Regions from separate parts of the Arthrobacter rhombi genome, predicted to be linked through region 2. Evidence: riboswitches for the same ligand, from Rfam matches in the RefSeq annotation. Region 2 holds a riboswitch; the other holds the start of a gene.
The links. Region 2 has a riboswitch for glycine ahead of ABD088_RS15140 (DUF5058 family protein). Riboswitches for the same ligand answer to the same signal wherever they lie in the genome.

Region 1 (8,092 bases), on a different contig from region 2:
GTAGACACCGTGGGTGGAGGGGTAGGTGATCATGATCGCTGCCAGTGAATCGTGGTGGGCCTCGATCTTCGCGTCCAGGTCCGCGGCGTCGATGGTGCCGTTCGGGGCGGTCTTGACCACCACGATCTTCAGGCCGGCGAGCACCGCCGAGGCGGCGTTGGTGCCGTGGGCGGAGGCCGGGATCAGGCAGACGGTGCGGGCATCGTCGCCGTTGGCGACGTGGAACTGGCGGATGGCCAGCAGCCCTGCATATTCGCCCTGCGAACCGGCATTGGGCTGGATGGAGACGCCCGCGTAGCCGGTGATGGTGCTGAGCCGGTTCTCCAGATCGGTGATCAGCTGGCGCCAGCCCTGGGTCTGGTGCGCCGGGGCGTAGGGGTGGATGGAGGCGAACTCCGGCCACGACATCGATTCCATTTCGGCAGTGGCGTTGAGCTTCATGGTGCACGAACCCAGCGGGATCATGGTGCGGTCCAGTGCCAGGTCGCGGTCCGAGAGCTTGCGCAGGTAGCGCAGCATCTGGGTTTCGGAGCGGACCGAGTGGAAGATCGGGTGGGTCATGAATTCGCTCGAACGCACGACGGCGGAGGGCAGCGTCTGCGCTGCCCCGGCTTCCGCGCGCTCCACGGCGGTCGCCGCGTCGGCGATGCCGAAGGCCTCGGCGATCGCGACCAGGTGCTCCGTCGTGGTGGTCTCGTCGGTGGAGATGCCCACGGTGTCGGCGTCGACGCGGCGCAGGTTGATTCCGCGTTCCTCGGCTGCGGTGACGATTCCCTGCGCCTGGCCGGCGGCCTGGACCGTGAGGGTGTCGAAGAACGATTCGGACGCGAGTGTGAAGCCGGCGTCGGCCAGGACGGTGGCCAGCGTGCTGGCGCGCAGGTGGGCGCGGCGGGCGATCGCCGTCAGGCCCTCGGGGCCGTGGTAGACGCCGTACATCGAAGCGGTGATGGCCAGCAGTGCCTGGGCGGTGCAGATGTTCGAGGTGGCCTTCTCGCGGCGGATGTGCTGCTCGCGGGTCTGCAGTGCCAGGCGGTAGGCGGGCAGGCCGGCGTCGTCCTTGGAGACCCCGACCAGGCGGCCGGGCAGCGAGCGCTCCAGGCCCTTGCGCACCGACATGTAGGCGGCGTGCGGGCCACCGAAGAACAGCGGGACGCCCAGGCGCTGGGTGTTGCCGACGGCGATGTCGGCGCCCTGCTCGCCCGGGGGGACGATGAGGGTCAGCGAGAGGATGTCGGCGGCGACGGTGACCATGGCGCCGCGTTCCTTGGCTGCGGCGATGACCGCTGCCTGGTCGACCACGCGACCGGAGTTGCCCGGCTGCTGCAGCACGATGCCGGAGATCTCCCCCTCGGGCAGGCCGGCCGAGAGGTCGGCGATCTCGAGTTCGAAGCCCAGTGCCCGGGCACGGCCCTGCACGACGGCGATGGTCTGCGGGAAGAGGTCGGCGTCCAGCACGGTCTTGGCGTCGGCCTTGGACTTGTTGGCGCGGCGCATCAGCAGCACTGCCTCGGCAACGGCGGAGGCCTCGTCCAGCAACGAGGCATTGGCGATCGGCAGCCCGGTCAGATCCGAGACCATGGTCTGGAAGTTCAGCAGTGCCTCGAGGCGGCCCTGGGAGATCTCCGGCTGGTACGGGGTGTAGGCCGTGTACCAGGCCGGGTCCTCCAGGACGTTGCGCAGGATGACCGGCGGGGTGAACGTGTCGTAGAAGCCCTGGCCGATCATCTGCGTCTTCATGATGTTCTTCGCGGCGATGGCGCGCAGGTCGGACAGGACCTCGGCCTCGGAGCGGGCGGCGGGCAGGTCCAGCGGGGCCGACTGGCGGATGTCGGCGGGGACCGCCGTGTCGACGAGGTCATCGAGGGTCGCGTAGCCGAGGTGCTTGAGCATCGTCGCGGTGGCGTCACCGCGGGGTCCGATGTGGCGGTCGGCGAACGCAAGCTCGCCGACGGGGCTGGTGGTGGGACGGGCCGTGGTCTCGGTCATCAGGGGAACTCCAAGTGTGGTCGGTGTGCAGTGCACGCCGAATGAGCTTCGGTTCCTCCCCGACTCTGTATTGGACCTGAGAGATTCCGCCGTGCCCGGTGTCCCGGACGTGGCTTGCACCGTCGGTGAGCAGGCCCCGCGGGGTGCTGCTTCTTTCCAGAGTTGCCTCAGCGCGGCGGTACGGATGCCTGAGAGATTCCCGGGGAGGGTATTGCTCCTACGGCGCCCGCCAGTGGTTCTGAACGGGACTCTCCCGCCGCATGTCATTGGCGTGTGTCCTCGCGGACACGTCTCCATGATACGGCGAGATCCACGCCACAGACAAGCTGCGGTGGCGAACCCGCCGGTTTTGTAACCATGCATGAGGGTGCAAAAATATGAGCCGACCCCTTCCACCACCGGCCGTTGCCGCAATCCGGCAACCACCACCTGACCCGGGCCCCTCGAGCCCGTTGAGGACGCGCCATGCAGGCTTCCGCCAACCACCCGGCCCCGGCCTCCCGGCCCCGCCTCCCGCTGGGACGGCAGTTGCTGCTGCGCAAGGACGTCGAGGCACTCAGCGCCGAGGCCGGACACGGCTCAGGCAGCGGCACCATGCGCCGCACGCTGGGCGTGCTGCAACTGACGATGATCAGCGTCGGCGCCACCCTGGGAACCGGCATCTTCGTGGTCCTGGGCTCCTCCGTGCCGTTGGCAGGTCCCGCCGTCTGGATCTCCTTCACCATCGCCGGGATCGCCGCCCTGCTGGCGGCGCTGTCCTATGCGGAAATGGCAGGTGCAGTGCCCGTTTCGGGGTCCAGCTACTCCTACACGTACGCGACCATGGGCGAGGGCCTGGCCTGGATCTGCGGCTGGTGCCTGATCCTCGAATACGGGGTGTCCGTGGCGGCCATTGCCGTGGGTGCCGGCGAATACGTCAACGAGCTGGCCTCGACCTTCAACGTCGAGTTGCCCGCCGCCCTGACCAACCCGCCGGGGGCCGACGGCGGCGTGTTCAACATCCCCGCCGTGGTCGTGGTGGTGCTGGCCATGGTCCTGCTGATGCGCGGCGCCAAGGAGTCCGCCACGGTGAACACCGTGCTGGTGTTCCTGAAGATCGCCGTGCTCATCTTCTTCGTCGTGATCGCTTTCAGTGCGTTCAACACCGGCAACTTCGCCCCGCTGCTGCCCATGGGCACCGCGGGCGTCTCGGCAGCTGCCTCGCGCCTGTTCTTCTCCTACATCGGCTTCGACGCCGCTTCCACCGCCGGCGAGGAGGCGGTGAACCCGCAGCGCGACCTCCCCCGGGCCATCATCGCCTCGATGATCATCGTCACCGTGCTCTACATCCTGGTCGCCGTCGCCGCGGTGGGAGCGAAGGACTGGCAGTGGTTCGTCGGCAAGGAGGCCGCCCTGGTGCAGGTCCTGGAGGAGATCACCGGGCAACCCTGGGTCGCACTGGTCTTCGCCGTCGGCGCGGTGGTGGCCATCATCAGCATCGTCATCACCGTCCTGTACGGGCAGACCCGCGTGCTGGTGGCCATGTCGCGCGACGGCATGGTCCCGCGGGTGTTCGGCAAGCTGAACCCGCGCACCGGCACCCCGGTGCTGAACACGCTGATCACCGGAGGCACCATCGCCCTCACCGCGGGGGTGGTTCCGCTGGGCCAGCTGGCAGACGCCACCAGCATCGGCACGCTCTTCGCGTTCAGCCTGGTCAGCCTCTCGGTCATCTACCTGCGCCGGAACCGCCCGGATCTGCCGCGCACGTTCCGCGTACCGTTCTACCCGGTGACCCCGATCCTGGCCGTCGCCGGCTGCGTGTTCCTGATGGTCAACCTGGGCGGCATCACCTGGGTCGTGTTCGGACTCTGGATGGTGCTCGGCGCGGGTGTCTACCTCGCCTACGGCCGGCGGCGCTCCACGGTCGCTTCGAGGCACGACGTCGGAGCCACCTCCCGCTCCTAGCCCAGGGCCCCGCTGCTCCCGAGCCAGGTCCCGATGAGGAACGTGGCGCCCAGAGCCAGCACGCCGCCGATGACCACACGCACGATCGGTCGCGCCATCGGCGCCCGCCCCAGGTAGGCGCCCAGGCCTCCGGTGACCGCCAATGCCACCAGGACCGCGGCGAAGGTCACGGGGATCTTCAACGCCGCGGGCAGCAGCACCGCGGTGAGGAAGGGCAGCAACGCCCCGACGGTGAAGGAGACCGCTGAGGCCGCCGCGGCATTCCACGGGCTGACGACCTCGTCGGGGTCGATGTTCAGTTCGGCGTCCAGATGCGCGGCGAGCGCGTCGTGGGCCGTCAGCTCCCGGGCGACCGTCGCGGCGGTTTCGGCGCTGAGTCCGCGCCGTTCATACAGGTAGGTGAGTTCGGAGAGCTCCTCGTCCGGCATCTCCTCGAGTTCGCGGCGCTCCTGGGCGATCAGCGCCTTCTGCGAGTCGGCCGAGCTGGAGACCGAAACGTACTCGCCCAGCGCCATGGAGACCGCACCGCCGATCAAGGCCGCGGCACCGGCGGTCAGAATGGGGCCGGTGGCGGTCGTTGCCCCGGCGACGCCGACCACGACAGCCGCCGTGGAGACGATCCCGTCGTTGGCGCCCAGCACCCCGGCACGCAGCCAGTTCAGGCGTTCGGCCAGTCCGGCGGATTCGTGCGGTTCATCCGCATGGGGTGCGGGTTCCGGCAGGCTGCTCATGCGACCTAGTCAACCACCATTGGAGTCCGGCGAGCCAGCGCTAGGCTGACGGCATGACTTTTGCCAATGTGGGAACCCTCGGAGCCGCCCCCGGAAAACGCGACGAACTGGTCGCCCACCTGACCCGGCGCAGCGACGTCCTGGCCGGACTGGGGTGCATCGCCTACGAGGTCGGGGTCAACGCCGAGAATCCGGACACGGTCTACGTCCTTGAACTCTGGGACAACGAGGCGGCGCACCAGGAATCGCTGGCGCTGCCCGAGGTCCAGGCGGCGATCGCCGCCGCCCGGCCCCTGCTCTCCGGCGAATTCGGCGGCCTGCGGTTCGACGTCATCGGTTCCCCGCTGCGCGACTGACTGGCCCGCTGCCGCCCCGCAGAAGCGGCTACAGCCGGACGTAGTCGGGGTAGCGGGCGCTCAGCGAATCGCCGGATGAGGTGCCGGTCAACCGCCGCTTGACCCACGGCACCACGTGCTCGCGCGCCCAGCGCGCGTCCTGCTGCATCCTGGCCAGCCGGGACTGCGTCGCCACGGTCTCGAGTTCCGGGGTCTCGATCGCGTCGGTGGACTCCAGCAGGTTCAAGACCTTCTTGGCCATCAGCGTGTGGCCCGGCGTCCCCATGTGCAGACGGTCCTGGGCCCAGTAGCGCAGGTCGCTGAATTCCCGCCACCGCCAGTAGTCGGCCACCACGGCTCCGTGGTTGTCTGCCGTCTCACGCACCCATTCGTTGTAGATGGCCGTGCGGCCGCGGGTCTTGCCGAACACCGCCGAGTCCGAGGAATCAAAGCCGGTGAACACCACCACGGCTGCACCTGAGGCGCGCAGCCGGGCCACCATGTCGTCGTATCCCGCCATGAGGGCGTCGATGTCCACGCGCGGACGCAGGATGTCGTTGCCGCCGGCGTAGAGCGTGACCAGGGTGGGCTGCAGCACCAGCGCCGCATCGAGTTGCTCGTCGATGACCTGGCGGATCTTCTTGCCGCGGATCGCCAGGTTCGCGTACCCCCACGCCGGGTCGGCGGTGCACAGCTGTTCGGCCACGCGGTCCGCCCACCCCCGCACCCCGTTGGGCCGGGTCGGGTCGTCATCTCCCATGCCTTCAGTGAACGAATCCCCCAGGGCCAGATACCGCTTCTCGAATTCCACGCATCCACCTTACGTCGCCGGCGTCGGCTGGTTGCGCCCTCGGCTGAAAGGTCCCCCGGCGCAGTCGTTTTCGAGCCGTGGCACAGGGTTCTCACAGTTGTGTTGGGGACAGTGGAAGACATGCAGCACCCGTATGGACCGCTTTCCCGAAAGGAACCCGTCGTGAACATCCGCCAGGCTATTTTCGCTTCCGTGGCCTCGGCAGGTGTCCTGGCTTCCGGCTGGCTGGGTGGCACGGCCCCCGCAGCCCAAGCGGCCTCCACCCAGACCCCTCCCCGCCTCGGCTCGCTGCCCTCCGGCGCCTCGGCGACCATCAGCGACCGGCTGTCCACGTCCTCGGCGTCGCTCTCCCCGGTCCGGCGTCAACAGCTGCGCGGATCCGCCCCGGTCCAATTGCTCAGCGGCCCCGGATACTCCCCCGCCGCCTATGCCATGACCCAGCAGGCTGCCCTCGACGCCTCACGGGCGTGAACTCGATGAGTGGGCCAGCCGAAGATCCCCTGCCCGATGAGGAAGCTGACCCGCCAGTTCCTTCCCTGGCCAACCGGACCTTCGAGGCCTTGGGGACAGTGGTCAGCATCAGCGCACCCCTGGCCGCCGACGAGCTGGACGCCGCCGTGCAGACCATGAAGCGGGTCTTCGAGGAGACCGAACAGTATTTCGGCGTGGGCGGCCGCGGATCGGTGGAGGACCTGCGCCGCGGTGAAATCGAACTGCGCTACTCCCACCACCGGCTCCGCGCCCTGTATGAACAGGCCATCACCTGGCGCAACGCCACCGAAGGCGCCTTCACCCCACACACCCCGACCGGCCCCGTGGATCTGCGCGGACTGGTCAAGGGCTGGGCGATCGCCCATGCCGGCCAGGCCATGATGGACCTTGAATTGCCGCACTGGTCGGTGACCGCCGGCGGCGACGTGCTGTGCAGCGGTTCGCCCTTCCCGGCGGAGCCCACCGGATCCGACCCCTTCTACGGGCGGCATTGGCGCGCGGGCATCACCGATCCCTTCGACACCGACGCACTGGTCGCCGACGTCCCGCTGGCGGGCACCCCGGGGTTCACCGCGGCACTGGCCACCTCATCCGGCCACGGCTACGGCCGCTCCAACGCGTACCTGCAGGTCAGCGTCCTGGCCGAGGACATCGTCACCGCGGACGTGCTCTCCAAGGCGATCCTCGCCGGCGGTGCCACGACCCTTGATGCGGCGGTGCGAGAACTCGGCGTTGCGGTCCTGGTCTGTGGGCACGACGGCGAACTGCAGGCCTCACCGGAGTGGCCACTCCACAGCCCGGCCTGAGAGACCGTCTATTCCAGCGGTGCCAATCCGGCGAGGACCTCGTTGAGGGATTCGGTGGTGGAGGGGTGTGTCCAGATGCCGTCGCGCAGCTCTGACGCGGTGACGCCCGCGCGCATGGCCAGGGCCACCAGATTCACCAGTTCCTGGGCGTCGATGCAGTTCAGGGTCGCCCCCAGGACCAGGTCGGTCTCCGGGTCGACGACGAACTTGATGACCCCGCGGGTCTGTTCCATGATCTTCGGTCGCGGCATCGCGGCGATCTCGGCGACCTTCTTCGAGGCGACCAGGACGTCGCGTCCCGCCTCCCGCGCCTGCTTCTCGTTCAAGCCCACCCGGGCCAGGGGCGGGGTGAGGAAGGTGGTGGAGGGGACGGCCACCCGGTCGGCCCGGCTGCGAGTGCCCTTCCCCATCAACTGGCCGGCCAGGATCCGCGAATCGTCAAGCGAGATGTAGGTGAACTGGTCTCCACCGTTGACGTCGCCCACGGCGTAGACCCCTTCGAGGCTGGTCCGCAGGAAGTCGTCGACCGGGATGTAGCCGCGGTCGTCGGTGGCGATGCCGACCGCGTCGAGCCCCAGGACCGCGGTGGCCGGGGTCCGCCCGGTGGCAACGAGCAGGGCGTCGGCCTCGAGCGAGCCGTCCCCCGCGGAGTCCGTCACCCCCAGGGTGACCGTGCCGCCCTCAGCCGCGACGGAAGTGGCCGAGGCACCGAGCCGGAAGGTGACCCCCTGCGCTTCGAGCCCCTCGCGCACGGCCGAGGCGACGTCGTCGTCCTCCGCGGACAGCAGTGCCTCCGAGCGCCCCACCACGGTGACCTCGGAGCCGAAGTCGGCGAACATGCCAGCGAATTCGAGGCCGACGTATCCGCTGCCCAGGATGGTCAGGCGGCGCGGGAACGGGTCGGCGTGCTGGATGGTGGTCGAGTCGTAGACCCCGTCGGCCGGTTCCAGGGCTGCCAGGCCGTCCAGTGACGGACGGGCCGGG
Region 2 (8,092 bases):
CTTGGCGTGGATCATGGCGTTGCGGTAGAGCAGGACGGTGACCCCCTCCTTGAGCAGGCTGGTGAAGAACCCGCGGGCGAGCCAGTCGGCGAGGACGTGGTTTGAATCCTCGGGGACGATCAACCGGACATCGACGCCCCGCCGGCTGGCTGCGAGCAGCGAATCGAGGATCTGCTGGTCGGGGATGAAGTAGGCGGTGGTGATGTAGATGTGCTCGCTGGCCCGGTTGATGGCGTCGAGGTAGACGCCGCGGATCGGATAGACCAAGTGGGAGGGCATGTTGTTGGCCGTGCTCAGGTGCGGGTCCCAGGTGCCCGGGCGCTGGTGCTCGATTTCCGGTCGGCCGTAGGCGGTGTTCCAGACGTCCAGGAACGCCTGGCGCAGTTCCCACGCCGCGGGGCCCTGGATGCGCAGATGGGTGTCGCGCCACTCGGTCGCGTAGAGGTCGCCGATGTTGTAGCCCCCGGCGAACGAGGTGTGGCCGTCGACGACCAGGATCTTGCGGTGGTCCAGGCCGGTGCTGCGCAGCGGGGTGAACAACCGCGACGGGCGAATGACCGGGAACCGGTACACGTGGATCTTGGGGTCGAAGTCGTAGAACGACGCGGGGACGACGAGGTTGGCGAAGCCGTCGTAGATGACGAAGACGTCGACGCCGCGGCGGGCGGCCGCGTTCAGTGCGTCCCGGAAGCGGCGCCCGGTGGCGTCGCCCTTCCAGATGAAGGTCTCCAGGAGGATCTGTTCCTCGGCGCCGTCGATGGCGGCGATCATGTCGTCATAGAGGTCCTGGCCATAGGTGTAGATCTTCGTATCCGAGTCCGAGACCCGGCCATCGAACGTACCGGGGCGGGGGAATCCCGTGCGTTTGGACCGTTGGCTGCGCTTGATGGCATCGAAGACCACCAGCCCGGCGATGACGGTGGCCTGAAGGGCCGCGAACGCCAGGACCAGTCGGGCGGTGGTCTTTTGCAGCGTTGCGGCAAGGGGCTTCGGGATCAATGAAGGCATATGCAGACACTATCTGCAGGGGCGGTGCCCATGCATTAATTCCCGGTGGCATCCTGGACCGCAGCACGACGGCGGAACCTGAGGTTCCGCCGTCGTGCTGGGTGATCCTGGGGGGTCAGTACTTGGAGGACTGGCCGCCGTCGATCGGGATGACTGCCGCGTTGATGAAGCCGGCGTTGCCGGAGAGCAGGAAGGCGACGGGCTGGCCGACTTCCTCGGGCTTGCCGAAGCGCTTCATCGGGTTGGGCTCCACGAACGCCTGGCCGGCCTCTTCCCAGTGCTCGGGGTCGATCTGCTTCAGCGAGCCCTCGACCATCGGGGTCATGATGGCGCCGGGGGCGATGGCGTTGATCTGGATGCCGTGCTGGCCGTACTCGATGGCCGAGTTACGGGTCAGGCCGACGACGCCGTGCTTGGCTGCTGCGTAGCCGGACTGGTTGCCCACGCCGCGGATGCCGCCGACGGAGGCGGTGTTCACGACGGCGCCGGAGCCCTGTTCGCGCATGACCTTCAGGACGTGCTTGAGGCCGATGATGGCGGAGGCTAGGTTGGTCCGTCCTGGCACCATGAAGACTTGAAGTGAGACTAGCGCTGTTTGAGATCGGGACCAGTCTGGCTCCGTAGCGGGAGAAGGGGGTCTCCGAAGGGAGCCTTGCCGGCCAGTGTGTGTTGGACAACGACTAGCTCACGGCCATGCACGGCAACAACGAGCCGATCCACGTGGCGGCGTTTAAACTGGGCGATGACTTCATGCACCAAGTGCTCGGGCAGTTCCGGGGCTGAGTCGCGTGCCGAAGAAGAATGAACGTTGTGTGTCAGGTTCCCCGGGGAGGACTAGTGGTTCGCAGTTCAAATTCGGAAGTCAAGGGGACCAAGACTCCGTTGCCATGGGCAAGGCTGCGTCGTAGACGTGCAGCCATTGGAACTGACGCTCAATTCAAATTACGGCCTGCATACCGCGAAAAGCGTAGGAATAGCAGCCGGATTCCAGCTCTCCACGGACTCGTCATTTCCTCCGGGAACTTTGAGGCAAACAATATTAGAGCGGAGAAACACAGGAGAAATGAGGAGGGAAGGCTAAGAGCGAGTACCCACATTCGCGTTGCTCCTCCACCAGCGATAACAAGGGTCAGCACCCCCGCCCCGAATCCGCACAGGATCGAGGCCAACTCCAGACTCGAGCGCAATTGACGAAAAATCAGCTTGGTGGATTCGGCCACTGCGTCTTGACGGGGTCGTTTGAAGTACCACGAAAAGAGGAGACAACATCCGGACACTGAGATCAGTAGTGCGGCGAGGATTTCGAGCAATGGCCAGCCCTTCTGGGACCTTGGATATTCAGGTGGGAACTGAGCAAACGGCTTGCGGGGGCATCCCGGATTGACTTCGGCACTCCCGCTGATAGTAGCGATCGTCGGTCAAGCAAAGAAATTCGTATTTGCTTTAAGCCGTGAAGGCGCTGCCGGAGCCCCTTGGCTGCGGTCCACTCGAGACATGAAGGAGGACGACGGCGATGCCTGTGCACCGCCGTCGTCCCCCTGTGTTGTCCGTGCCGGGAGCGGAAGCTACTTCTTGCCGACCTTCGAGAACAACGCGCGGGTGGCCGCACGGACCCCGGTGGTCAGCGTCGGCTGGGGAACGGGGCCGAAGAACGGGGAGTGGTTCGCCGGGGCCGGCCCCTCGGCCAGCCGTTCGGCCGGGAAACCGCCGAAGAACCAGAACACGCTGGGCACGCCGATCGCGTCGGCCAGTGCGCCGAAGTCCTCGCTGCCCATCACCGGGGTCCCGGCAATGACCTGGTCCCCGCCCAATTCGTCGCGGAACTCGGCGGCCAGCGCCCCGGCGGCGGCCGGGTCGTTGTAGAGCGGCGGGAAGTGGGAGATGTCCTCGATGACCGGCTCCGGCGCGCCGGAGGCGGAGGCCTCCCCGGCGATGATGCGCCGGATCGAGGTCAGGACCGTCTCGCGGACCTGGGGGTCGAACGTGCGCACGTTGAGGGTGAACACCGCCCGGTCGGGGATGACGTTCTCCTTCAGGCCGGCGTGGAAGGACCCGATGGTGACCACGGCTGCGGACTGCGGGGCCACCTGCCGGGAGACGATCGTCTGCAGCCGCACCACCATGGACGCCGCGAGCACGATCGGGTCGATGGAGTGCTCGGGCATCGAGCCGTGCGACCCCTGGCCCCTCACCGTGACCTTGAAGGAGTCGGCGGTGGTCATCGCCGCGCCGGGCATCAGCGTCACGGTGCCGGCCAACCCGCCCATGACGTGCTGGCCGAACATGATCTCCGGCTTCGGCGCCTGGTCCCACAGGCCGTCCTCGACCATGGCCTTCGCCCCGGCGGCCGTCTCCTCGCCCGGTTGGAGGACGAACACGATGGTCCCCGCCCATGCATCCGGTGCGCCGGCGTACAGTTCGGCGGTCTTCAGCGCCGTGGCCATGTGCGTGTCATGCCCGCACGCGTGCATGACCGGGACCTCGGTGCCGTCATCCAACGCGCCGGTTGCCGTGCTGGCGTAGTCCAGGCCGGTGTCCTCCAGCACGGGCAGCCCGTCGGTATCGGCCCGCAGTCCGACGACGGGGCCCTCGCCATTGCGCAGGATGCCCACGACGCCGGTGCCTCCGCAGCGGAACACCTCCAGTCCCAGCGTCTCGAGCCGCTGCGCCAGGTAGTCGGCGGTCCGGTGCTCCTGCATCGACAGTTCGGGGTTCGCGTGCAGGTGCTGGTAGGTCTCGACGAGTTCGGTTTCGGCGGCCTCGGTCATCCGCAGCGACTGCGGGACGGCGGTGCTCATGGGTAGTCCTTCCAATGTGGGGGTGGCTAGCGAAGCGGATGGGATCTAGTAGGTGGGGCCGGAGACGGTCTCGGCTGCTGCGTCGGGCTCGCGCCGGTTCACGGCGTCCGCCCCGTCATCCCCGAGGTCGGGGGTGGCCTGCCTGTCGCGCAGGAACCAGGCGAGCACCGCCGTCGAAATCACTGCCAGTGCGGTGGCGAAAGGCGCCAGCCCGGGGAGCAGCGGCATGAGGGCGAAATTGACGACGAGGGCCACGGCGACGGCGATGACCGCCGAGCGCGGCGCCTTCTGGCTGACGATGGCCTGGACCAGGACGGCGCCCATGACGGTCGGCAGGATGTACAGCTGGACGGTCTGGACGATGTCGTGGGGGATGATGCTGACCAGCCACGTGCCCAGCAGCCCCACGAACACGAACAGCGAAGCCAGGTGGACAGTGGCCGCCCCGCAGATCGCCGCGACGGCAGCCAGTTCGCCCTTGCGGGTGCCGGGTTTGGCGCCGATGGTCGACTGGGCGATCATCGCCGAGGGCAGCAGCTTGTTGGAGATGTTGCCGATCATGAACGCCTGGTACATCGAGGAGGCGCCGAGGATGGGGTAGTAGGTCAGTGGTTCGACGATCCAGATGACGCCGAAGACGGCGGCCAGGGCGGCGAACGCGCCGAGGATGCCGGAGACCTGGATGTCCAGGCCGGAGAAGAAGACGAGGTAGGCCGGGGCCGAGAGGGAGAAGACGAGGCCGGCGATCATGGTGATCCGACCCCACCGTGAGGTGGTCTTGTCGAACGTGGTCAGCGCCTGGTGCGCTTCGGTGGCAATGGGCATGATGTGCTCCTGGGGTTCCGGGGTGCTCTTAGAGGCGGGTGGCGACGTAGGTGATGGCCAGGCCGAGCATGATGGCAATGCCCAGCGCCCATTCCTTGATCCACGGTTTCCCGACCTTCCGGGCGATCACCAACAGCACTGACATGATCACGGCGGAGGAGAAGAACGCCACCACATGGATCCACGACTTGGGCAGTTCGGCGATCCCGAGGACGGAGAACGCTCCGACCATGGCGGCGCCGGGAACGACGAGCATGATGGCCGGGTTGACCTTGCGCAGGGCGGAGTCGCCCTTCTTCAGCAGCGGGGTGAGGATCAGCGTGGCGATCATCCACATGGCGCCGCCCAGGCTCATGGCCGCCAGGGCCAGTGCGAAGACCGCCTGCGTGTAGGTGGGGCCGCCGAGTTCCGCGCCTGCGGTGTTGGCGGCGATGGCCGCGGCTGCCGTCTCGTAGGACACCGATCCGATCAGGCCGATGCGCACCAGCACCGCGGGGGTGCCGAAGACGGTGAGCAGGGCGACGGCGACCATGACGACGGCGAGCGAGGGGCCCAGGGCCGAGATGGCGCCGGCCCGGAAGCTGGTCTTCAGTTCGGTCCCCGTCATGCCGATGGCGGGGGCGGCGATCCGGGCGGCCTTCAGGTAGATGACGCTCTGGATGATGATGACCAGGAAGACGCCGATCGCGCAGGCCCAGAGGACGGGCGAGTTGGCGACGGCGAGGATGTCCGTGGAGTTGTTTTCCGCGGCAGCGGGCAGGGCGGTGGGCAGGTTCATGGGTCAGCCGTTCATCGAAGGGTGCAATGCGGCACGGTGGGGGAACTGGGTATCCCGACGTGCCTGGGCCCGCTCTGTCCTGAACCTGAAAGTTGGACCGGCGCCTGCGGCGTCCGGCGTGCTTCGTCGGTGAGCCGCGGCTGCGGCTGCTCTCCAGAGTTTCCTCACGCGGCTGTACTTGGAACCTGAGAGATTGCGGGTGCTTGCCCCTTCGGTGCCCGGATGATGGTCGGGACTCTCCAGCCGCACGTGATCGGAAGGTATTCAGTTGACGCGGGCCGGGGGCCCGCGTCCTGCAAGAATGCCCGACGTGATCCGGATCACCAAAGGGTCCATGAAATGTGCTGTCACATTTCCGAACGATTGTTCGGTCAGTGAACTTCTACCGGGTGCGGTCCGCTACCTGCCCAGGAAATCCACCAATGCGGCGTTGAATTCGTCGGGATGGGACACATTCAACCCGTGGGGCCCACCCCGGATGACGCACAACTCGCTGTGGGGGATGGCGCGGTGGGTCCGGCGGCCGGATCCCTCGACCGGGACAATCGCGTCGCTGTCGCCGTGGACGATGAGCGTCGGGACGGTGACCTTCTCCAGGTCGTCCCGGAAGTCGGTGGTGGCGAAGGACTCCATGCAGGCCGCCGTCGCGTCCCGGTCGGCGGCGCGGGTCATAGCCAGGGTGGCCTGCAACTGTGCGTCGGTGACGAGGAGCTTGTCCCCAGCGGAGTAGAAGGTGCGCATGAATCCCCCGAGGAATGCCTCCCGATCGGCTTCCAGCTGCTTCTGCATGTCCTGCGCCGCGGTCTCCGTCAGCGGGCCCTCCGGGTTGGCGTCGGATTTCAAGAGGTAGGGCGGGACCGCGGCGGCGAGGACCACGGAGCGCAGCCGGTCCTCGCCATGGTGGGCGATATACCGGACCACTTCTCCGCCGCCCATGGAGAAGCCCACCAGCGTGGCGTCATGCAGGTCCAGGGCGTCGAGCAGCGCCGCGAGATCAGCGGCGAGGGCGTCGTAGTCGTAGCGGGCGGAGGGCTCGGAGGCGCCGAAGCCCCGTCGGTCGTATGTGATGACGCGGTGGCCCGCTGCCTGGAGGGGCTTGACCTGGTCGGCCCAGGATCCGAGGTGCAGCGGCCATCCGTGGATCAGGACGACAGGACGGCCGGCGCCGCCGGTGTCCTCGTAGTTCAGCGTGTTGCCATCGGCTCCGGTGGTTTGCGGCATGGGGATCGTTCCTTCGCGCGCGGGTGTGTGAGGGGGCAGTTCCAACGTAGGCGTGTTGTGGCGTCGGTGTACAGGGATGTTGTGGCGTCGCCGGGGATGGCAGGAACCCTGGCCCGCTCGTCTGGGACGCGGCGCGTCAGGATTGCAGCTGCTGGGCCCCGATCACGGCGAGAAGCTCGAGCTTCTCGGCGTTTTCCGCGCCGGGACCTGCGGTGAAGACCAGCAGCGCCTGGTGCTGGTCGACGTCGAACAGGGTTTGGCAGTAAAGCTCCAGGTCACCGACCTCCGGGTGCTGGAACCGCTTGAGCTGGGTGTGCTTGTGGCTGACCTGGTGGTGGGCCCACTCGGTGGCGAACTCGTCGCTGCGGGCGCGCAGCTGCTCGACGAGTTGGGAGGTCCGCGAGCCATGTCCCTCGCGGGCGTAGGCGGTGCGCAACGTTGCCACGAACTCGACCTGTCGCTGGGCGTGGTCCGCGGCGGGATAGATGTTGCGGGACGGGGGATCGATGAACCAGCGCCACACGGCGGAACGGGAAAACTTGCCGTCCATCGGCGGCTCGGCTCCGAAGAGCGCGGTCGCCGGCGGCGTTTGCAGCAGTGTCTCGCCCACGGAGTTGATGACCCGGGCCGGGGTGTCCTGGAGACGGTCCATGATCCGCATCAACCCGGCGTCGACGTGTTCCGCCCTGCCCGGGTGGCGTGGGGCCGGGTGCCCGCCGAGGACGAACAGGTGGTCCCGTTCGTCCAGGGAGAGGCGCAGCCCGCGGGCTATGGAGGCCAGCATCGGCACGGAGGGTTGCGGTCCCCGCTCCTGTTCCAGCCGGGCGTAGTAGTCGGTGGACATCCCGCACAACACCGCGACCTCCTCGCGGCGCAAGCCGTCGGTGCGCCGGCGGGGCCCACGGGGCAGCCCGACGTCCTCGGGCTGCAGGGCATGGCGGCGGGTGCGCAGGAAATCGGCGAGCTGGGGGCGGTCCATGCTCACCAGTCTGCCCCCAGCGGTCCGCCGATCACAGGAGCATGCCGCCGGAGGCCTCGATCCGCTGGCCGGTGACCCAGCCCATGGCGTCGGACGTGATGGAAGCGACGGCCGCGCCGATGTCATCGGGTTCGCCGACCCGGCCCATGGCGATCAGTGCCGAGAGGTGCTCGCGGACCTGCTCGTTGTCACGACTGGTGCCGCCGCCGAAGTCGGTGCCCACGACGCCCGGGGCAACCGTGTTGACGGTGATCCGGCGCGGACCCAGCTCCTTGGCAAGGTAGCGGGTGTAGACCTCCACGGCCCCCTTGGCGGCCGCATACACCGAGGAAGAACCGTCGCCGGTGAACCGGGCCAGCCCGGAGCTGGTGTTCACGATGCGCCCTCCGTCGGCGAGCAGCGGCAGCAGGGCCTCGGTGAGCATGACGGTACCCACGATGTGGATGTCGAGCAGGGAACGGACGTCCTCCAGCCGGGTCTCCC

Region 1: another riboswitch for glycine. It lies ahead of gcvP (aminomethyl-transferring glycine dehydrogenase); the one in region 2 lies ahead of ABD088_RS15140 (DUF5058 family protein).

What each region holds. Positions count from the first base shown of each region.
Region 1 is NZ_BAAAIV010000010.1:239,391-247,482, reverse strand. Features, by position in the region: gene gcvP (aminomethyl-transferring glycine dehydrogenase) at 1-1,986, opposite strand, end outside; glycine riboswitch at 2,153-2,252, opposite strand; gene ABD088_RS09275 (amino acid permease) at 2,452-3,933, shown strand; gene ABD088_RS09270 (VIT1/CCC1 transporter family protein) at 3,930-4,664, opposite strand; gene ABD088_RS09265 (putative quinol monooxygenase) at 4,718-5,020, shown strand; gene ABD088_RS09260 (SGNH/GDSL hydrolase family protein) at 5,049-5,810, opposite strand; gene ABD088_RS09255 (hypothetical protein) at 5,973-6,281, shown strand; gene ABD088_RS09250 (FAD:protein FMN transferase) at 6,287-7,108, shown strand; gene ABD088_RS09245 (FAD-dependent oxidoreductase) at 7,117-8,092, opposite strand, start outside.
Region 2 is NZ_BAAAIV010000019.1:204,228-212,319, forward strand. Features, by position in the region: gene ABD088_RS15120 (phospholipase D-like domain-containing protein) at 1-1,008, opposite strand, end outside; gene ABD088_RS15125 (SDR family oxidoreductase) at 1,124-1,576, opposite strand; gene ABD088_RS15130 (amidohydrolase) at 2,574-3,806, opposite strand; gene ABD088_RS15135 (hypothetical protein) at 3,852-4,631, opposite strand; gene ABD088_RS15140 (DUF5058 family protein) at 4,660-5,409, opposite strand; glycine riboswitch at 5,482-5,568, opposite strand; glycine riboswitch at 5,572-5,662, opposite strand; gene ABD088_RS15145 (alpha/beta fold hydrolase) at 5,809-6,630, opposite strand; gene ABD088_RS15150 (helix-turn-helix transcriptional regulator) at 6,767-7,609, opposite strand; gene ABD088_RS15155 (SDR family NAD(P)-dependent oxidoreductase) at 7,641-8,092, opposite strand, start outside.